Regions from separate parts of the Pseudoalteromonas sp. N1230-9 genome, predicted to be linked through region 3. Evidence: predicted binding sites of a transcription regulator. Region 3 holds the regulator's gene; each other region holds the start of a gene.
What was found. The regulator NrdR, encoded in region 3, represses ribonucleotide reductase genes. The targets are predictions, from matches to a motif close to AAACACNANATNTNGTGTTT.
Positions count from the first base shown of each region.

Region 1 (7,753 bases), 890 kb from region 3:
GCCACAATGGGAGCTGACGGATGTGAAGGCACATCAAAAATTTCAATACCATCTACGGTTTCATTTGGACAATAGTGAATGTAAGACGCATCCGCAGGTAATTCCCAGCTGCTCGCTGGTTTAATAGAGAACTGGCCATTTTGCTGCTCATCATCACGCACATTGATGCTTTCAACGGCAGTGAATTTTGCCGCTTCTGAAGTCGCACCTTTCGACCATACACCGTTTTCACAATAAACAGCGGTTTTATCATTAAGGTGAAGATTAAGCGGAACTGCGCTGAATTGACCACGGCCACCGCCGTGCATAAATAACACTTCAAATTCATCGCTAATATTCATTAAACGACGCAGGCTAGCTTCACATTTAGCAGTGAGCTCTATGAAATCACTACTGCGATGGCTGATTTCCATCACTGATACACCTAAACCTTGCCAATCTATAAATTCTTTTTGTGCTTTTTGCATAACTGCCGGCGGCAGCATTGCCGGTCCTGCACAAAAATTATATTTAGTCATTACTTTGCCTCATTCCAGTAATTATAGTGCTAATAAAAAAAGCGGCCGAAGCCGCTTTTTAAATCAATGTTATTCTGAAGGTGGGTTATCACCCGTTTCTTCAGGATTTGTATCGACTACTTCAACGGCCTCGCCTTCGATGGCTTCAAGCTCATCAACTTCGATTTCTTCGATACGTTGTAAACCAACTACTTGCTCTTCGTCAATAGTTCGTATCAAAATAACGCCCTGAGTATTACGACCAACCGTAGAAACCTCGTTTACACGGGTACGTACTAAGGTTCCGCGATTCGAGATAATCATGATTTCGTCGTTGTCGTCAACTTGTACTGCACCAACCACAGCGCCATTACGCTCGCTTACTTTGATTGACACAACACCTTGTGTTGCACGGCTCTTAGATGGGTAATCTTCTAGTGCAGTACGCTTACCATAACCGTTTTCTGTCACAGTGAGGATTGCACCATCTGATTTAGGTACGATTAACGACACAACACGTTGATCGTCTGCCATCTTGATACCACGAACACCTGTTGCTGTACGACCCATTGGACGTACACCTTTGAAGCGGATTTCTGGGTTACCGTTTTCGTCTAGAACTGGGTTACCGTTTTCATCAACGACAGCTGATTCTTCCGCTTCTTTAAAGCGAACAACTTTACCCGCATCAGTGAATAGCATGATTTCATTCGTGCCATCAGTGATATCAACACCAATTAGGCTATCGCCTTCATTTAGGTTCACAGCGATGATACCACTCGCACGTTGACGGCTGTATGCTGTAAGTGGTGTTTTCTTAACTGTACCAAATGCAGTCGCCATGAAGATGTATTTATCTTCTTCGTACTCACGTACCGGTAAGATAGCAGTAATACGTTCATCAGCTTCAAGTGGTAATAAGTTAACAATTGGCTTACCACGCGCTGCACGGCTTGCAAGTGGCAACTGATATACTTTAAGCCAATACAAGCGACCTGCCGTTGAGAAACACAGGATTGTATCGTGTGTGTTAGCAACCAATAGACGTTCAATGAAGTCTTCATCTTTCATCTTCGTTGCTGACTTACCTTTACCACCACGACGCTGTGCTTCGTAATCAGATAATGGTTGATACTTAACATAACCTTCGTGAGAAAGCGTTACTACCACGTCTTCTTCATTAATTAGGTCTTCAAGGCTAATATCGTGAGCTGCTGCACTGATTTCAGTACGACGTTCGTCACCATATTGCTCTTTAATTTCTACTAGCTCATCGCGGATAACTTCCATTAGACGCTCTGGGCTTGAAAGAATGTGTAAAAGCTCGGCAATTAGATCAAGGAGTGTTTGGTACTCGTCTAAGATCTTCTCATGCTCAAGACCCGTTAGCTTGTGTAAACGTAAGTCTAGAATTGCTTGTGCTTGTTGCTCAGATAAATAGTATTGACCGTCACGGATACCTAAATCAGCCGCTAACCAATCAGGACGTGCTACGTTATCTTCACCAGCTTTTTCAAGCATTGCTTTAACAGTGCCTAGTTCCCAAGAACGTGCTGTTAAAGCAGCTTTTGCTTCTGCTGGTGTTGGTGACTTACGAATAAGTTCGATAATTGGGTCGATATTCGCAAGGGCAATCGCTAAACCTTCAAGCGTGTGAGCACGGTCACGGGCTTTACGTAAATCGAATACGGTACGACGTGTAACAACTTCACGGCGGTGTACGATAAACGCTTCAAGCATTTCTTTAAGGTTGAAACACTTAGGTTGGTTGTTATCTAGTGCAACCATATTCATACCGAACACAGTTTGTAACTGAGTTTGTGCATAAAGGTTGTTTAAGATTACTTCACCAACATCACCACGTTTAATTTCGATAACGATACGCATACCGTCTTTATCTGATTCATCACGTAGTGCGCTAATACCTTCAATCTTCTTATCTTTAACAAGCTCAGCGATCTTTTCGATAAGACGCGCTTTGTTAACTTGATAAGGGATTTCGTGAACGATGATTGTTTCACGACCGGTTTTTTCGTCAACTTCGATTTCAGCACGAGCACGGATATATACTTTACCACGACCGGTTAAGTACGCTTGCTCAATGCCTTTTTTACCATTGATAATCGCCGCAGTCGGGAAATCCGGACCTGGGATATATTCAATAAGGTCAGCAATTGACATATCAGGGTTTTGAATAAGCGCTAAACAACCATTGATAACTTCTGTTAAGTTATGAGGCGGAATGTTTGTTGCCATACCAACCGCGATACCTGAAGAACCGTTCACTAATAAGTTAGGTACTTTTGTAGGTAATACGTCAGGAATTTGCTCAGTACCGTCGTAGTTAGGTACGTAATCAACCGTTTCTTTTTCTAAGTCAGCTAATAATTCATGTGACATTTTCGCCATACGGACTTCCGTATAACGCATTGCTGCCGCAGAGTCACCGTCAACAGAACCAAAGTTACCTTGGCCGTCAACTAGCATATAGCGTAATGAGAAAGGCTGCGCCATACGAACGATGGTGTCATATACCGCGCTGTCGCCATGTGGGTGGTACTTACCGATTACGTCACCAACAACACGTGCTGATTTCTTGTAAGGTTTATTCCAATCATTATTGAGTTCGTTCATTGCGAATAGAACACGGCGGTGAACTGGCTTTAAGCCGTCACGTACGTCTGGCAATGCACGTCCTACGATTACACTCATCGCATAATCAAGGTAGGAATTTTTTAATTCATCTTCAATATTGACTGGCAGAATTTCATTGGCGAGATCAGTCATTTGATTTCACATTCCTTCAGTATTGACTCATAAAGAGGCAAAGCGCCGTCTTCAGAGCTTTAGTTATTATTTCCAGACCATGCTATCACAATTTATTTAGATTTACAGGCGCTAAATCTTTGCGATTTATTAATTTACCCCTATATAATGGCCTCAGATTGACGAGGAAGTTTTTTATGACCGAACATCAAAATGTAGATAATGCAGAAATTGCAAAGTTTGAAGCCATCGCAGAACGTTGGTGGGATCGCGACGGAGAGTTCAAACCTCTTCATGAAATAAATCCTCTTCGCTTGGATTTTGTTGCCGATAAAGTGGGCGGCTTATTTGATAAGGAAACCTTAGATGTTGGCTGTGGCGGCGGCATTTTAAGTGAAAGCATGGCACGTATGGGCGCAAAAGTGACCGGCATCGATATGGGTCAAGAGCCTTTAACCGTTGCCAAACTACACAGTTTGGAAACCGGCGTGCCCGTTGATTATATTAAAGTACCCGCAGAAGAGTTTGCGGCTGAGCATCCTGCTCGCTTTGATGTGATCACCTGTATGGAAATGCTGGAGCATGTTCCAGATCCTGCTTCTATTATTCGTGCTGTAGCAGAACTTGCCAAACCAGGTGCTGATGTATTCTTTTCAACATTAAATAAAACCCCGAAAGCATACTTATTTGCCATTGTTGGCGCTGAAAAGCTTTTAAAAATGGTGCCCGAAGGTACTCATGACCATAAGAAGTTTATAAAACCTGCTCAGCTTATTGCGTGGGCAGAGGAAGCGGGGTTAAAAGTAAGAGCCAGTACAGGCCTTACCTATAATCCGTTTTCTAAGCAGTACAGCTTAAATGATGATGTCAGTGTTAATTACATTCTTCACTTTGAGAAACTAGCCTGATGAGTGGTGTACAAACACCCTCTATCGATTTCGATGCCTTTATCTTTGATTTAGATGGCACACTACTCGATACCGCAGATGACTTAGGTGGCGCATTAAACCGTGTGTTAGCTGATGCCAATGTGGCGCCTGTTGCTGAGCATGTTTATCGCCCCGCTGCTTCTAATGGTGCAAATGCATTATTAGAAGTAGGCTTTGGTGATAAATGGCCCGAACTTGAACAGCTCACCTTGCGCCAGCAGCTTCTTGACTACTACGCCGCAGATATTGCTGTGCACAGTAAATGTTTTAAGGGTATAGAGCAGCTCTTAGTTGCACTTGAACAAAAAGACATTAAATGGGGCATTATGACTAATAAACCTAGTTTTTTAACAGAGCCCTTAGTCAAAGCAATCCCTTCTTTAAGTAATGCTATGGCTGTGGTGAGCGGAGATACACTAGACGTGGCTAAGCCATCTCCAGATCCACTACTGCACACTGCTGAGATCTTAGACGTTGATCCGAGCCGTTGTTTGTATATCGGTGATGCTGAACGTGATATCCAAGCAGCAAAAGCAGCCAATATGTATAGTGCTACTGCTTTATGGGGCTATATACCCAGTGTTGATGCTGCTCTGGATTGGCAAGCTGATTTCAATTGGCATTCGCCTATTGATGGATTTAACCATATATAGTGCTATATTTAAATTTAGATACTATATATTGTGATCGGTTTGAGTTTTGAGCATTCTTTGACGATAAAAAAAACAGTCAAAATTTATTTTTAAAAACGGTAAATTTTCTAGATCTTGAGTTGATTTTTACAAATTTCATCATCAATGAATGGTCAAAGGTTAATGCTCACTAACACAATGTGCTTATCCAATAGTTATCCACAAATAGGGGCATTTCTGTCCCTTGCAAATGATCGCAGACCACACTATCTTGTGATCTGCAATTTAAAGAACACCAGATATTGTGGCTAAATGTTATTCAATTCACACAATCTAGTGTTTAATAATAAAAATTATACTGAAGAATAAGTTTTCACTAAAAATATAATTTCCCAAGGAATACAGGCAAGACTATGAACCAACAGCTATCTGTAAGCAAACGTGACGGCCGTAAAGAGTCACTTGATCTAGATAAGATCCATCGCGTGATCGCCTGGGCCGCCGAAGGTCTAAATAACGTGTCTGTCTCGCAAGTTGAATTAAAATCACATATTCAATTTTACGATGGAATTCGTACCGATGACATTCATGAAACTATCATCAAAGCGGCAGCTGATCAGATCTCTAAAGATACGCCTGACTACCAATACCTTGCTGCTCGATTAGCTGTATTCCATTTACGTAAAAAAGCGTACGGCCAATTTGAGCCACCACGCTTATACGATCACATCACGAAATTAGTTGAAGACAAACGTTATGATCAACACTTACTTGTTGATTATACCGAGCAAGAAATCGATGAGTTAGATTCTTATATTGATCACAACCGCGACTTAAACTTCAGCTATGCTGCTGTAAAACAGCTAGAAGGGAAATATTTGGTTCAAAACCGTGTTACTGGTGAAATTTACGAAAGTGCACAGTTTTTATATATCTTAGTTGCTGCAAGCTTATTCTCTGATTATCCAAAAGAGACGCGTCTTGACTACATCAAGCGCTTTTATGATGCAGTATCTACATTCAAAATTTCATTACCAACACCAATCATGGCCGGTGTGCGTACGCCTACGCGCCAGTTCAGCTCATGTGTACTTATCGAGTGTGGTGATAGCCTAGATTCTATTAATGCGACATCGTCTGCGATTGTTAAGTATGTTTCGCAACGTGCAGGGATTGGTATTAATGCGGGTCGCATTCGTGCGCTTGGCAGCCCAATCCGCAACGGTGAAGCGTACCACACAGGTTGTATCCCGTTTTATAAGCATTTCCAAACAGCGGTTAAAAGCTGTTCACAAGGTGGTGTACGCGGCGGCGCAGCAACCCTATTCTACCCATTATGGCACTTAGAAGTTGAAAACTTATTAGTTCTTAAGAACAACCGTGGTGTTGACGATAACCGTGTTCGTCACCTTGACTACGGTGTACAGTTCAACAAATTAATGTACAGCCGTTTAATTAAAGATGATTATATCACTTTATTTAGCCCATCAGATGTACCTGGTCTATATGACGCATTCTTTGAAGATCAAACGAAGTTTGATGAGCTATACATCAAGTACGAGCAAGATGAGTCAATTCGCAAAAAACGTATTAAAGCGATTGAGTTATTCTCAATGTTTGCACAAGAGCGTGCAAGCACAGGTCGTATCTACTTACAAAATGTTGACCACTGTAATACACACAGCCCGTTCATTTCGACTGTGGCACCAATTCGTCAATCTAACCTATGTTTAGAAATTGCATTACCAACTAAGCCACTTAGCAATGTAATGGATGAAGAAGGCGAAATTGCACTGTGTACTTTGTCTGCGTTTAACTTAGGTGCAATTGAATCACTTGAGGAATTAGAAGAGCTTGCTGAACTTGCGGTTCGTGCGCTTGATAACTTACTTGATTTCCAAGACTACCCTGTTCCAGCAGCAAAAAACGCGACTATGGGTCGTCGTACGTTAGGTATTGGTGTAATTAACTTTGCTTACTACTTAGCGAAAAATGGCAAGCGTTACTCAGACGGCAGTGCAAATGCGCTGACTCACAAAACATTTGAAGCAATTCAATATTACCTAATGAAAGCGTCAAATGAATTAGCGAAAGAACGTGGTGCATGTCCGAAATTTAACGAGACTACGTATTCTCAAGGCATTATGCCAACAGATACTTATAAGCGTGACTTAGATCAGTTCTGTGAAGAGCCACTTCACTTAGACTGGGATTCATTACGCGAAAGCATTAAAGAGCACGGTATGCGTAACTCGACGCTGTCTGCACTAATGCCTTCAGAGACATCATCGCAAATCTCTAACGCAACAAATGGTATTGAACCACCACGTGGTCATATCAGTGTTAAAGCAAGTAAAGATGGTATCTTAAAGCAAGTAGTACCAGAGTATGAAAATCTGAAAGATAACTACGAGCTACTGTGGGATATTCCTTCAAACGATGGTTACTTACAACTTGTTGGTATTATGCAAAAATTCGTTGACCAAACGATCTCTGCAAACACGAACTATGATCCATCTAAGTACGAAGGCGGTAAAGTACCTATGAAGGTGCTATTAAAAGATTTACTAACTGCGTATAAACTCGGTGTTAAAACCCTGTACTATCACAACACCCGTGACGGTGCATCTGACTCTCAAGATGAGTTGACACCCGAGGTTGAAGATGACAGTTGTGCAGGCGGCGCTTGTAAAATCTAATTAAATTAATAACATAACAAAGGCGGGCTCATTAGCCCGCTTTGTCCTGACTGTTTTTTGAGAAATCACTATGTCATATACAACTTTTAGTCGAAACCATAATAACCAATTACAAGAACCGATGTTTTTCGGCCAAACGGTAAACGTGTCACGTTACGATCAACAAAAGTACCCTATTTTCGAAAAGCTAATCGAAAAACAATTATCGTTTTTCTGGCGCCCAGAAGAGG
Region 1 is NZ_CP090419.1:1,717,748-1,725,500, reverse strand. It holds gene serC (3-phosphoserine/phosphohydroxythreonine transaminase) at 1-518, opposite strand, end outside; gene gyrA (DNA topoisomerase (ATP-hydrolyzing) subunit A) at 588-3,284, opposite strand; gene ubiG (bifunctional 2-polyprenyl-6-hydroxyphenol methylase/3-demethylubiquinol 3-O-methyltransferase UbiG) at 3,461-4,171, shown strand; gene LY624_RS08055 (HAD family hydrolase) at 4,171-4,845, shown strand; gene nrdA (class 1a ribonucleoside-diphosphate reductase subunit alpha) at 5,238-7,523, shown strand; gene nrdB (class Ia ribonucleoside-diphosphate reductase subunit beta) at 7,594-7,753, shown strand, end outside.
Region 1: the regulator NrdR is predicted to act here: its motif matches at 5,115-5,134, upstream of nrdA (class 1a ribonucleoside-diphosphate reductase subunit alpha).

Region 2 (7,753 bases), 250 kb from region 3:
TAAAGTGGGCTCATCTGAGTGATCAAACTGCTTATTGAAGGTATTGATCTCTACTTGGCTATTTAATTTGGCTAATTGCTGTTTTGCGGTTTCTACTTTTGAATGACCCACGCTTAATTCGGGGTAGAGTATTTGTCTCTGAAGATTGGTTATATCAACGGTATCATGATCAAAAATAGTGATCTTACCTATTCCTGCGGCGACTAAATACTGCAAAACAGCACATCCTAAACCACCCGCTCCAACAATTAGGGCATGGCTATTCATTAAGGTTTCCTGACCTTCTTCCTGAACTTCTGGCAGTAAAATATGGCGGCAGTAACGCATCGTATTCGAGCTATCAAGTTGCATGTTTTCATCCTTCTTCTCAACGGTAGTACAAGCCTACATTAAACAGAGGAGGAGCTGTTATACCTCTTTGTGGGTGGTCATGGTTATGGTGGGTAAGGTTATGAAATTATTGATTTAAATCAAAATTTGCTAGAGGGGCAGATGTAAGCTAAGCGCAACTTAAATGCATAGCAAGGTAATGACATGAAAACACAATTATCAATTTTAGCATCGTTAGTAACAGTCGGTTTAAGTACGCACGTAAACGCCGTTGAGAGTGATGGTATTCAGAGCATGTTAAAGAATGGCCAAGTGCAGGGGATGTTGCGTTATAGATACGAAAATGTTGAGCAAGATGGATTAGCTGAACGAGCTCATGCTTCAACATTATTAACGCGCTTTAATTATAAAACAGCCACCTTAAAAGGGGTTTCAGCTCTGTTAGAGTTTGATAATGTCACGCAGCTAGGTAACGACAACTACAATAGCACTGTGAACGGAAAATTAGATCACCCTGTTGTGGCTGATCCAAAAGGAACCGAAGTAAATCAAGCAAGCTTACAATTTAAAAATGAACAGTGGCAAATTACTGCTGGCAGACAACGTATTAACTTAGATGACCAGCGATTTGTAGGGGGAGTTGCTTGGCGTCAAAACGAGCAAACATTTGATGGGTATCGAGTCATTTATAAGCCGACATCTTCAATAAAGTTTGATTATAGCTATATATATAATGTTAATCGTATTTTTGGTGAAGACAGTCCAAACAGTGATTTACATGGAAAGCTACATTTTGGTAATGCGTTATTTCAAGTCAGGCCAGAATTTAATATGAGTGTTTTTGCATATCTTTATGATTTTGATAATGCACTCACTATTTCAACACAAACAATTGGCTTACGCGCTACGGGACAGTTTTCAGAGTCACTTTCTTACACTTTGAGTTATGCCATGCAGCAAGACTATGCTGACAACCCTCAGTCATTTGATGCAGACTACTTTTTAGCTGAGTTTAAAGGCAAGGTTAATCAGGTAGGTTGGAAGTTGGGTTATGAATTGCTGGGCTCTGATAATGGCATCAGTTTTACCACACCTTTGGCAACAGGGCATAAGTTTCAGGGTTTTGCAGATAAGTTCCTGAATACGCCTAATGTCGGTATTGCAGATCTTTATTTTGGGATTAATGGTGAATTAGCCAAAGTGAAACTATCAGCGACGTATCACCGTTTTGAAAGTGACGAACAAAATACTGACTTTGGTGATGAGCTTGATGTAACAGCACTGTACCCAGTATCGAAGGACTGCAATCTATTGTTTAAGTATGCGCACTACAATGCGGATGAGTTTGCAACAGATACTGATAAGTTATGGGTTATGTTAACTCATAAGTTCTAGCCTTTATTTTTAACTGACTACTGTACCCTGCAATTCAAAAGCCTCTTCGGAGGCTTTTTTTGATGATTAATAAAACCTATCTACTTTTATTCAGTTTTTTGCGCTGTAGGTATAAAGCTCCTCCTAAATGGGTAGTGAGTATAGGTGGGTAAAGAGATCGTGCTTCAAGGCAGAAAAAATAAGGGAGTAGGTCTGTTTTTGTTCACCTTAAAGTAACTGTTATTCATTGATTTGCATCAATTCTTTTTAATCTTGCCAACCGAAAATGATGTCAGTAACCCTATCTTTGGAGAAGACAATGGCAAGTGAAAAATTTAATATTTTTTCTTTTCGCGGAAAAATGAAAGTATTACATCTAAGCTGGCTCGCATTTTTTATTACCTTTTTTGTTTGGTTTAATTTTGCCCCCTTATTGCAAGCGGTAAAAACAACATTAGGTCTAACAACCGAACAAGTTAAAACCTTACTTATTTTGAATGTGGCGTTAACGATCCCTGCTCGGGTGATCATTGGCATGCTAACAGATAAATATGGTCCACGATTAGTTTATTCATGCTTGTTGGTTATCAGCTCGATACCTTGTTTTATGTTTGCTTTTGCAGATAGCTTTTTACAAGCTGCTATTGCACGCTTTCTACTTGGTTTTATTGGTGCTGGTTTTGTTATTGGCATTCGTATGGTATCTGAATGGTTCCCACATCATGAGTTAGGTACCGCAGAAGGCATTTATGGGGGATGGGGGAATTTTGGGTCAGCGGCTGCGGCTTTTTCACTTCCTACCCTTGCATTAATTTTTGGTGGTGATGATGGCTGGCGTTATGCAATAGGTGTGACGGGGCTTCTTAGCCTTATATTTGGATTTATTTATTATGCTAACGTGACTAATACACCTAAAGGCTCAACCTACTTTAGGCCAAAAAACTTGGGGGCAATGGAAGTCACATCAAAAGGTGATTTTTTTCTACTTTTAATCATGAAAATTCCAATGTATGCAGCGCTGGCTTTGTTAACTTGGAAGCTCTCACCGAGCGGTGTCGGTATGCTAGATGCAAACATTGTTAACTTTATTTATGGTGCATTGGTTGTACTCTATTTATTTGAAGTTAAAAAAGTATGGGCAGTGAATAAAAACGTATTCGAGCAAGAAGTGCCAGAGCTACATCGTTATAGTTTTAAGCAGGTGGCCGTGTTAGATATTCTTTACTTTACTAATTTTGGTTCAGAATTAGCGGTTGTTTCAATGTTGCCACTCTTCTTTGCTGATACTTTTTCGCTGGACCCTGTTATGGCAGGGATGGTTGCTGGTGCTTACGCATTTATGAACTTAATGTCTCGCCCTGCGGGTGGTTTTATTTCTGATAAATTTGGTCGAAGAACAACATTGTTGATCTTAACAGCGGGCCTTGCTGCTGGTTATTTTCTAATGGGGATGGTTAATGCACAGTGGCCGTTATGGCTTGCCGTTGTTACAGCTATGGCATGCTCGTTCTTTGTTCAGTCGGGTGAAGGAGCTGTCTTTGCTGTTGTTCCCTTAATAAAACGTCGCTTAACGGGACAAATAGCAGGTATGACAGGAGCGTATGGTAATGTAGGAGCCGTAACGTTTTTAACCGTTTTATCATTAGTCGATTACGCAACCTTTTTCTATGTCATTGCAGGGACAGCTATGATTGGTTTTGTCACTTTGTTCTTTATGGATGAACCAAGAGGGCAAATAGCTGAAGTAAGAGAAGATGGCACCGTTGAATTAATTGATGTCTCACATAAATAAACATTAATGTATTTAAAAGCCAGCATAACATTATGCTGGCTTTTCTCATTTATATAGTGTGGTTTTAGCCCTTAGGTCTAAAAACCTGAATGACAGAGTCATCACATTCCAAATAAGGCCCCTCAAGTAAATCAATACAATAGGGAATAGCTGGGAAAACGGCATCAAGGCATTGACGAATTGCTTTTGGCTTACCCGGTAAATTGATAATCAACGAACTGTCTCTGATCCCCGCTGTTTGTCGAGAGAGTATCGCTGTTGGCACGTATTTTAAGCTTTCTAGACGCATTAACTCACCAAAACCTGGCATCATTTTGTCACATACAGCTTCTGTCGCTTCTGGGGTCACATCACGTTTTGCCGGACCTGTTCCACCTGTTGTAATGATCAGAGCGCATTTTTCGTTATCTGCAAGGTTACATAATGCATTTTCTATTAAAGGTTGCTCATCTTCTACAAGTTGATAGCAAGCTTGCCACGGCGAGCTTAGATAGCTATCTAATGCTTCAACAATACTTGGCCCTGATAAATCATCATATTGCCCGCGGCTAGCGCGATCACTCACGGTTAAAATACCAATTTTTGTTGTCATACCTGTCTCACTGTTCATTTATTTATGGGCACTTTAACAAAGCCATAGCTAAAGATAACTCCTCCTTAGTAGGTAGTTCTTGCTCGAGTTAAACCAAGGCTTAGTAATGAATTATAACTACCTATTTTGTGCGTAAATTGACCGTGTGATTTATTGATTTAGATCAATAAACGAATTGGCATTAAATACCTCAAATACTATATATTGATTCAAGTTTAATTTTTAACACAATATATGGTGTTTTATGTTTAAGGTGCTAAAGCCACAGATTTGTTTTCAAGAAGTGCCTAATGAGGTGGCTCTTGGTTTTATCTGTACGGGCTGTCCTCTTAAATGCCGTGGTTGCCACAGTGTTGATACATGGGATCCAAAACAAGGAGAAGACTTAACTAAGGCACGTTTTGAGGCTTGGATCGCACGCTATAGACAATTAATAACATGCATTGTTTTCTTCGGTGGTGAGTGGCAAGAGCGTTGTTTAATTAGTTACTTAAAAATAGCTAAACAACAGAGGCTAGCAACCTGCTTGTATACGGGGCTAGACGACGTATCTCATAGCTTGAAAGCCGAGCTTACTTACTTAAAAACAGGCCCTTATATTCCCGAGTATGGTGGGCTTGCAAGTCGTACTACTAACCAAAAGTATATTGAAGTTGCTAGCGGAAGATTACTTAACTCATTATTTTTAAAAGGATAACAAGATGTCTTTACTTACCTTAGAACAGTTAAAAGAAAAAATGCATTTCATACAAAACTATACGCAGGCAACAAATGCTGCTGATGGCTCTACAGTGGATGCAAACGCCAATGTGACATTAAAGAATGTAGCAACACTGGAGTCTGAAATTATGAAAGACTACTTTATTCAAGTTAATCGTTCACAAGTTGCTGGCAAAATAAAAGAGCTTTATGGCGAACAGTTGAGCCAAGAGTACATTAGGCAAATAGAAAACCATGAAATCTATGTTCACGATGAAACCAGCTTAAAGCCATATTGCACATCAATTACTATGTATCCTTTTTTGCTGGATGGCTTAACTAAACTAGGTGGAGAGTCAAAAGCTCCTAAGCATTTAGAATCATTCTGCGGTAGCTTTGTTAATTTGGTTTTTGCTATTAGCGCACAATTTGCAGGGGCAGTTGCCACGGTCGAGTTCTTAATGTATTTCGATTATTTTGCCCGAAAGGATTATGGCGATAATTATTTAACGACTCACCCACACGCTATTAAAAATCATCTTCAACATGTGGTTTATGCACTAAACCAACCTGCTGCAGCAAGAGGTTATCAAAGTGTGTTTTGGAACATCTCTTTGTACGATGTTGAGTACTTTAATGCAATGTTTGGTCATTTTGTCTTTCCAGATGCAACGCCTGCTAACTGGCCGACCGTAAAAGGCTTACAACAGTTCTTCTTGGACTGGTTTAATGATGAGCGCAGTAAAGCTATTTTAACATTTCCCGTTGTTACAGCTGCAATGCTTGTAGAAAATGAAGCACCTAAAGATAAAGAGTTTGCGTTAATGTGTGCAAAAAATCTGAGTGAAGGTGGGTCGTTCTTTATATATCAATCTGAAAACCCTGACTCTTTAGCATCTTGCTGCAGACTCAGAAATGAAATTAATGATCACAGTTTTTCATATAGCCTTGGAGCGGGTGGGGTTGCTACAGGCTCAATCAATGTCATCACTTTAAATATGAATCGTTTAGTTCAGGATAATCGTGACTTAAAAGCAGAAGTCGAGAAAATTCATAAGTATCAAATAGCTTATAGAGCTTTAATGGAAGAGTATTTTCAAGCAGGGATGTTGCCAGTTTATGATGCAGGATTTATCTCGTTCAAAAAACAGTTTTTAACAGTGGGCATTAATGGTTTAGTTGAAGCAGCCCAATATTTAGGATTACAAATAAATACAGGCGATGCATATAAAAGCTGGGTTAAGGAGCAACTTAAAATTATTTATCAAGCTAATCGAGCTGCAACAAAGGAAACCGGATACTTATTTAATACAGAGTTTGTTCCTGCTGAGAACTTAGGTGTTAAAAATGCGAAGTGGGATTTAAAAGAGGGTTATGAAGTTCCACGTGATTGTTATAACAGCTATTTTTATATTGTAGAAGATGAAACGATTAATCATCTCGATAAGTTTATTCTACATGGTAGTGAAATGGTGGAGTATCTGGACGGTGGCTCAGCACTGCATTTAAACTTAGATGAGCACTTAGATGTGCATCAATACTTAAAGTTATTGAATATTGCCGCTAAAACGGGGGGTAATTATTTCTGCATTAACGTACGCATCACAATTTGTAATGACTGTGAACACATAGATAAGCGCTCGAATCAACGTTGTTCAAACTGTGGATCAATCGATATTGATTATGGGACACGAGTGATTGGTTATTTAAAAAGAGTATCGGCCTTTAGCCAAGGACGCCGTAAGGAGCATACTTTAAGGCATTATCATCGAACTAAAAATAGCGTCGCAAACAGAAAGTTGGCATAAATTAAAAGCGCTTCAATTGAAGCGCTTATTGCTGAGGAGCTTTATTGTTCGATAAATAAAATATTGTTTTCTAAGTGTATATGCTCTTTTAAGTCATAATAAAGTTGCTCTACACCAACATACAACGCTTGCCACGAGCTACATACCCCATCAGGCGGTGTGAACTGATGTGTAATATCAGCGAGTTTCTCTAATGCTTTAGCATGCTCTAAATGTTCAGCCTCCATAACTGAAATAGGCCCCGCAGGATAAAAGCCGTTCATAAGCAGTGGGAATAGAATTTCTTCTTCTTTCATCATATGTTCTTGAAGCTCAAACTCCATCGAAACAAGGTGTGATTCCAGTTCTTTTGGAAGTTCTGGGTGATCAGAATGATTGAGCGTAATCTTCTTTATGAGCTGAATTAACTCTGGAAACTGTTGCCTATGTTTTTCGTGAAAATTGTCAATAATGTGCGTAATAAGTGAAGCTGTAGGTTGAGCACCCCACATTAAATGATTAGCCAACTCTTTTTGCAGATCTAATGCATCAAGCTGTGATAAAAATGAGTCATGGTCAAAGTTGATACTCTTTAAAGTCTGCCTTAGAGTTTGTTGCCCGTTAAAGCAATAATCTAGCTTATTTTCATCAAATAAACGCGTGGCACCAGGAATAGTCGCTGCAAGTTCACCAATTGGTTTGTCTAAAAGTGACATAGTTAAAAGCCTTGAACCGTAAAATGGGTGCTTCTAATCTAAATAAGCAAACTTTGAAATGAAATTACCCTAAATGGATAGAAGTAGATAAGAAAGTGAGTATTTGGTAATCGTTTTTGAGGTGACTATCAAATACTCGCGACTGTAAGCTTTATAAATTTAAAAGAAAGTTGCCAGTGAGCTAACCCCAGAAGCAGCCATATTGGTCACTCATTACAACCTGTATAGCTGACTCTATATTTTTAGCTACTGGGGTAGGGCCGTAGCCGTGCCATTTTAAGTCGCGCTTCATCCAAAAAATTTTCCACTGCTTTTGAGTCTTTACCCACGTCAACTTGGCATTCTCAGTGTCGATATATTGAGTTTTATCACGCCAGTTTTGGTGACGTTCATAGATATACACCGACTGATTGTCGATGCGAAAACCAATGTCAAATTCATTACGAACATTCACAGGTGGGCG
Region 2 is NZ_CP090419.1:571,216-578,968, forward strand. It holds gene LY624_RS02750 (HesA/MoeB/ThiF family protein) at 1-351, opposite strand, end outside; gene LY624_RS02755 (alginate export family protein) at 535-1,725, shown strand; gene LY624_RS02760 (NarK family nitrate/nitrite MFS transporter) at 2,024-3,496, shown strand; gene mog (molybdopterin adenylyltransferase) at 3,561-4,106, opposite strand; gene nrdG (anaerobic ribonucleoside-triphosphate reductase activating protein) at 4,333-4,785, shown strand; gene nrdD (anaerobic ribonucleoside-triphosphate reductase) at 4,790-6,595, shown strand; gene LY624_RS02780 (DUF542 domain-containing protein) at 6,637-7,290, opposite strand; gene LY624_RS02785 (DUF3024 domain-containing protein) at 7,472-7,753, opposite strand, start outside.
Region 2: the regulator NrdR is predicted to act here: its motif matches at 4,312-4,331, upstream of nrdG (anaerobic ribonucleoside-triphosphate reductase activating protein).

Region 3 (7,753 bases):
TAATATGTTCTGCTGCGATGATTAAATCGCCTTCATTTTCTCTGTCTTCATCGTCCATTAAAATAACCATTTTACCGGCTTTAATGTCATCGATAATTTCTTGCGCGCTGTGTAAATTCATAATGTGCCCATGAGAGTATGATTAATTAGACCTATCCGTGCTTATTTAATAAAGCCAGCTTGTGCTAGCAAGCTCATTGATATGTCTGAACGGGAAGGTTGTTCAGCCCCTTTTATTAGGCGCTCTAAGTAGCGAGCAATCTGGTCAACTTCTAAGTTCACCTGAGTACCCACCTGAAATTCTGCAATCGTTGTTTGCTCAGCGGTGTGTGGAACAATCGTCAACTTAAAGCGATTTTGCTCGACTTCGTTAACCGTTAAGCTAATACCATCAATACATACCGAACCTTTGTACGGAATGTATTTCATTAAATCGCTGTTGGTACTTAGCCAATACTCTGTTGCACGAGCGTTAGGACTAATACTTTCTACCGTCGCAATACCATCAACATGGCCTGATACCAAGTGCCCACCTAAGCGAGAAAGTGGTTGCATGGCTTTTTCGAGATTAACTGTTTGGCCTTTTTTGTAATGTGCAAATCCAGTTAAGCTGATTGTTTCGTTTGATAAGTCAGCACTAAAACCATCGCTATATTTAGCGACAACCGTTAAACACACACCGTTGGTGGCAATACTGTCACCGAGCTTGACGTCTTTCATATCCAAATTAGTGCTTTGGATACGAATAGCTAGATCACCTTGCTTTTGTGTTAGTTCAACAATTTTACCTGTTGCTTCAATTATTCCAGTAAACATAGTGTTACTCTTTATTTTCAATATATGTGGCTTGCTTTGCTTTTTTCGCGGTTATACGGATGTCGTCACCAATCATCACTGTATCAGTAAAGGTCAGCTCAGTGATATCACTCATCAAAGTGACTTCTGCAAAGTTTAGTAAGCTTTTGCCCATATCACCTATTAACTTAGGGGCAATATAAACAATGTATTCGTCAATTAAATCTTGCTCTGCGAACACCCCAGCAAGGGTTGCACCCGCTTCGAGCCAAATATGATTAAATTGTAGTTCAGTAAGACGCTTTAAAACCGCCGATAAATCAACTTTATTATTAACTGCTGGCACTACTTCGTGTTTAACAAAGTGAGGCCATTTATGCTGATTATCAAGCGACGTGGTAAAAATAATCACCGGACTTTCAATGCTAAATAAAGCGAGTTCTGAGGTTAACCTATTTTGTGAGTCAATAATGACTCGGGTCGGCTGGCGCAAAGGCAGCGAGGTTGGCATGGTAAATGGAAGCTCTTCAATGCGAACATTCAGTTTTGCATTATCGGTCATAACCGTATCTGCGCCAGTGAGTATCGCGCAACTTTGGGCACGAAACGCTTGCACGTCTTGGCGTGCTTTAGAGCCTGTTATCCATTTACTTTGGCCGTTATTTAGCGCAGTTTTACCATCTAAACTACATGCCATTTTACAAGTCACATATGGCAACCCTGATTCCATACGCTTTAAAAAACCTTTATTTAAATCGCGCGCTTGTTGTTCAAGTAAACCAGATGCCACGGTAATACCGGCGTCGGCTAAAATTTGTAGGCCGCGACCACTCACCGCAGGGTTTGGGTCGACCATAGCGGCAATCACCTTGCTAACACCCGCTGCTTTTAAACCTTCGGCACAAGGTGGAGTGCGTCCATAATGACTACAAGGCTCTAAAGTCACATAGGCAGTGGCGCCTTTCGCGTTGTCGCCAGCTACAGCCAAGGCATTCACTTCAGCATGGCCCTGCCCTGCGAGTTGATGAAACCCTTCACCGACTATTTCGCCATCTTTAACCAAAACACAGCCAACATTCGGGTTTGGCGTCGTAGTAAAACGACCTTGCTTAGCAAGCTCAATGGCACGCGTCATGTAAGCAGTATCAAGCTCCGTAAACGACATGATTAATCACCTAAACGAGCGATTTCTTCACCAAACTCGCGAATATCTTCAAATGAACGATAAACCGATGCAAAGCGCACATAAGCTACTTTGTCGAGTTTCTTTAGTGATTCCATGATGCACTCGCCAATTAAATGGCTAGAGATCTCACGTTCACCGGTGGCACGAAGTTGAGATTTAATGATATTAACGACTTCGTCGACCTGCTCAGTGCTAACAGGGCGTTTCTCTAAAGCGCGATGCAAGCCATTCAGTAACTTGTCTTCATTGAATGGTTCGCGGCTACCATCTTGCTTGATGACTCTTGGCATCACAAGTTCAGCGCCTTCAAAGGTGGTAAAGCGCTCATGGCATTCGTTACATTCACGTCGACGTCTCACTTGGTGACCACCGCCAACAAGTCGAGAATCAATTACTTTGGTATCTTTTGCGGTGCAAAAAGGGCAATGCATAGGGTTCAACTTCCGTTTATAAAAAACAAAAAAAGGCCGCTTAGTAAGCGGCCTTTATAATAGCAAAAAACAACGCTATTGTTATCTTAATTACGGTTTAACCAGTAATTAAGCGTAAACTGGTAATTTTTTACAGATAGCTTTCACTTTCTCTTTTACTTCTGCTTGTACAGACTCATCGTTGATGTTGTCTAGTACGTCACAGATCCAGCCCGCAAGCTCTTTTGACTCAGCTTCTTTGAAACCACGGCGAGTAATCGCCGGAGAACCAATACGAAGACCAGACGTTACAAACGGTGAACGTGGGTCGTTTGGTACTGAGTTTTTGTTAACTGTGATGTTTGCATTACCTAGTGCAGCGTCAGCATCTTTACCTGTGATATCTTTATCGATTAGGTCAAGAAGGAATAAGTGGTTGTCTGTTTTACCAGAAACAACTTTGTAGCCACGCTCTTGAAGAACTTCAACCATAGCTTGAGCGTTCTTAACAACTTGTGCTTGGTACGTTTTAAACTCTGGTTGTAATGCTTCTTTGAAAGCAACCGCTTTAGCAGCGATGATGTGACATAAAGGACCACCTTGACCACCAGGGAATACAGCGCTGTTTAGCTTTTTGTAAATCTCTTCATCACCACATGCAGAAACGATTAGACCGCCACGAGGACCCGCTAATGTTTTGTGAGTTGTTGTAGTAACAACGTGTGCGTGAGGGATTGGGCTTGGGTATACACCCGCTGCGATAAGACCAGCAACGTGAGCCATATCTACGAATAAGTATGCACCTACTTTGTCAGCGATTTCACGGAACTTAGCCCAATCAACAACGCCAGAGTATGCAGAGAAACCAGCGATGATCATTTTTGGCTTGTGCTCTAATGCAAGTGCTTCAACTTGAGCATAATCAATTTCGCCTGTCTCTTCATTTAGGCCGTATTGAATTGCATTGTACGTTTTACCAGAAAAGTTAACGTGTGAGCCGTGAGTTAAGTGGCCACCATGAGCTAAGCTCATACCTAGTACTGTATCGTGCGGCTGAAGAAGCGCTTGGAAAACAGCTGCGTTTGCTTGTGAACCTGCGTGAGGTTGAACGTTAGCGTAGTCAGTGCCGAATAATTCGTTTGCACGGTCAATAGCGAGTTGCTCAACAACGTCAACGTGCTCACAACCGCCATAGTAACGTTTGCCTGGGTAGCCTTCAGCATATTTGTTCGTTAGCTGAGAGCCCTGTGCTTCAAGCACGCGTGGGCTACAGTAGTTTTCAGACGCGATCAGTTCGATGTGCTCTTCTTGACGAGCCGTCTCTTTATTGATGGCTGCAAATAACTCTGGATCGAAATCCGAAATATTCATGCTACGTTCTAACATGGGGTCTCCTAAGGCAACGTGTATGGTGTTTTTTTGAAGGCTATATTGTACGCTTAAAACGCACTTTTGCCTATCGTGTAAAGATGAACATATTTAAACAGGGATTGAATTTATTTCACAGTGTTTTAATAATGATATTTTTTTATTGATACATAACAAAAATTTATAAATTTAAAATATTACATATATTTTTAAAATGTCACTAAATTAAAAAAGCGGCCGCTGACACTTGTATTTCCGCTTACACCAACTAATCTTATAGTATTAGTTAGTATCAAGGATGATAGCGAGACATGTTAGCCAAACCAATTTATGAAGTTGTCCCTTATGTGTACTTCTTTCTCGGGGTGAGTTGTATTACGTTAGCCAAAGATAGTGTGCCAACTTTAATCGGTATAATACTGTTTTTAATGGGCGCAAATGTGTGGCGTATGCGCTCTGAGGCCAGAAGAACTGATCACTCAAGCCAAAGAATAAAACAAACGAAATCTCACTATTACTATGAATTTAAACCATTTATTTTATTCATTTCAGCGTTCACTTTAATTCAGTGGACACAAAACGAAATAATCTCAATTATCAGTGTGTTACTGTGTATCGCCTCTTTGGTAATTCTCATTATGCGAGTTTTAAACCGTCATAGCCATTCACTACTTCATTAAAATAAGCAATATAAAAAAGAGCGGCTTAGCCGCTCTTTTTTATAGATATTACGCGAGTTTACTGAGTAGCTCAGTGCGAAGCAATTGATAATCAAACTTGATATCTTCAGCTAAACATTGCTTTGCTAATGCATCAGCAAGTGGTTTCGGCATAGACAGTTCGATGTCTAAAATTTCTTCAACACTTTCTTTAAATTTAGCTGGGTGTGCTGTCGCTAAAAAGATACCTGCGCTGCCGTCTGCTAGATTTTCTTTCAAGCCTTGATAAGCAATTGCAGTATGAGGCTCTGCAATGTAACCCGTTTGATGAATTTTTTTCATCACCTCTTTTGTTTCTTCTTCACCCACACAGCTTGAGTAAAAATCATCATAGCTAAACCATTTGTTATCCAACATAAACTGAACACGTGGCCAGTTATTCGGTTTACTCACATCCATTGCGTTCGATAACGACTCAAGCGTGTCATTAGGCGACCACTCTTTGTTTTGTAAAAAACGTGGCACAGTGTCGTTTTGGTTAGTTGTAGCGCTTAATTTCGCTACTGGCATACCAAGCACAGCACCAATCATTGCAGCGCACACATTACCAAAGTTACCACTTGGTACTGAGATATGCGCTTTACTACGTTGCTCTTTAGGTAATTGAGCAATGGCTTCAAAGTAATAGCAAACCTGTGCAACTAAACGACTGATGTTGATTGAGTTAGCAGAGTTTAGACCAAGCTTTTGTTTAACTTCATCGTCTAAAAACGCTTGCTTTACCATGCTTTGGCAATCATCAAAGCTACCATCAACAGCATAGCAGTGAATGTTATTACCTAACGTTGTGAATAGCTTTTGCTGCGCCAGTGATATTTTCCCTTTCGGGTATAAGATCACGACATCAATATTTGGCTTGTTGTAAAAGGCATGGGCAACCGCAGCTCCTGTATCGCCTGATGTAGCCGTTAAAATCGTGACTTTTTCGCCTTGGTTAAATTGCGCAAGACATTCAGCCATAAAACGGCCACCAAAGTCTTTAAACGCAAGCGTTGGACCATGAAATAGCTCTAAGCAATAAATGTCTTTTTCTACTTCAACTAATTTCACATCAAAGTTAAAGGCATTTTGCACCATCTGAGCAACGGTATCTGCTGGCAGCTCATCACCAATTAGGTGCGATAAAATCTTGCTGCTACGGCTAACAAAGTCCAAATCTAGTAACGCATCAATGTTTTGAATTGGCGTAAGGCTTTCTGGGAAGAACACTCCTTGGTTACGCCCTAAACCCGTTTTTACCGCTTCAACAAACGACACCTGTTGTGTTTCATCTTTTAAATTATGTAATTGCATGTTTATTCCTTAAATTCTCTAAAGCTGTCGTGTGCCAAGCTGATCTAGTTGACAGATGTGGCAAAAGCCCTGCTCATTGATGTAATTATCATTCAGCCACGCTGCACACTGCTTAGCAGCTGCAAGGCTCTTACACACGGTAAATAATGTTGGACCCGCCCCCGAAATACTGACAATCTCTGCGCCAAGCTCTGGTAAGGCACTTTTAGCTTCTGCAAAGCCTTGTATGAGTGGAGCACGATGTGGCTCGGCTATTTCATCACTCATTATGGATAGCGCTGCATCAAAGCGACCAGTTAGCAATAAGCTACTAAACGCAGAAAGTCGCTGTGCAAACTCAACACTATCGTGCATTGATAATTGCTTTGGCAGTACTGATCGCGCTTTTGCGGTATTCAGTGAAAAACCTGGAAAAGCCGCTACGTAATACCATTGATTATCAACAGGTAACGAAATTGACTTGTTCGGAATAAGTTCACCAGTTAATTGCAAACCACCTAAATAACATGGCGTGATGTTATCGTAATGACGGCCGCCACTAACACTGGCTTCAAAATCAGCCATCAACTCGATAAGTTGCTCTTGAGATAAATTTGTTTCAGCAAATTTATCAAGGGCTGCAAACGCAGCCACCACAGAACACGCACTTGAACCTAAACCAGAACCAATTGGTAAGTTCTTTTTAAGCTCAAGTTTTACCGCTGGCATAGTCGGCGCAACGTGTTCTTTAAAATGAATTAAACATTGATAAGCCAAGTTTTCTTCAGCATTAGCAGGCAGTTTATGAGCATAGTCGCCTGAACATACAAAGGTATCTTGCTCAGCGGCACTCACCTCGACAACATCACCTAATAAGGTGCCATCGATAGGTGCCAGCGCAGCACCTAGCGCATCAAAGCCGACAGCAAAATTCCCGATTGAAGCGGGTGCATATACACGGATCATGACCTGCTCCTAGCGCGTTAACGTTTTTAAGATATCAGCAAATACGCCTGCGGCCGTTACTTCAGCACCTGCGCCATAACCACGAATCACAAACGGGCGTGGTTGATAATATTGACTTAAGATTGCCAGTGCATTTTCACCGTCACGGATATCGTATAAAGCATGGCTACTATCTACGGCTTCAATGCCGACTTTACATTGACCGTTTTCAATAGTGCCCACATAACGAAGTACTTTACCTTCACTTGCTGCACTTTGAATGCGGTCGTTAAACTGCGCATCAAGTGATGGTAGTTTTGCCATAAAGTCCGCTACAGAATCATCTTCTGCAAACCCTTTTGGTAAAACAGATTCTACTTCAATATCGCTTAGTTCTAACTCAAGACCTGATTCACGGGCAATGATCAGTAGTTTTCGGGCAACATCGGTACCCGATAAATCATCACGCGGATCTGGCTCTGTAAATCCACTTTCTTTCGCTTTTAATGTTGCTTCGCTTAGTGATAAACCATCTTGTAGCGCACCAAACATATACGATAATGAACCCGATAAGATACCGCTGAATTTAATAAGTTCATCACCCGCACCAAATAGCGATTTCAGGTTATCAAGAACCGGTAAGCCTGCACCTACGTTTGTTTCGTATAAAAATTTACGATTATTCTTTTGTGTCGCAGCAACTAAATCTTGGTAGTAAGCATACGAGCTAGTATTGGCTTTTTTATTCGCCGCAACGACATGGAAGCCTGCATTTAAGAAATCAACATATTGCGCAGCAAGTTTATCGGCAGAGCTACAATCTACGATCACAGGGTTGATTAAGTGATTTTGTTTAACAAATTGCTCTACTAGGTTTAAATCAAATGCTTGCTCTGAGCTGGCTAGCTTGTGTTGCCAGCCATCAAAAGTAATGCCTTCGCTATCTAGGTAAAGCTGTTTTGAGTTAGCAACACCGTATAGGTTCAGCTTAATATTACGTTTTTCAAGCCATGCTTGTTGGCGCTCTAACTGCTGAATAAGCTCTTGACCAACTAAGC
Region 3 is NZ_CP090419.1:825,630-833,382, reverse strand. It holds gene ribBA (bifunctional 3,4-dihydroxy-2-butanone-4-phosphate synthase/GTP cyclohydrolase II) at 1-121, opposite strand, end outside; gene LY624_RS03930 (riboflavin synthase) at 163-816, opposite strand; gene ribD (bifunctional diaminohydroxyphosphoribosylaminopyrimidine deaminase/5-amino-6-(5-phosphoribosylamino)uracil reductase RibD) at 821-1,960, opposite strand; gene nrdR (transcriptional regulator NrdR) at 1,963-2,412, opposite strand; gene glyA (serine hydroxymethyltransferase) at 2,521-3,777, opposite strand; gene LY624_RS03910 (hypothetical protein) at 4,071-4,439, shown strand; gene thrC (threonine synthase) at 4,488-5,771, opposite strand; gene thrB (homoserine kinase) at 5,790-6,716, opposite strand; gene thrA (bifunctional aspartate kinase/homoserine dehydrogenase I) at 6,726-7,753, opposite strand, start outside.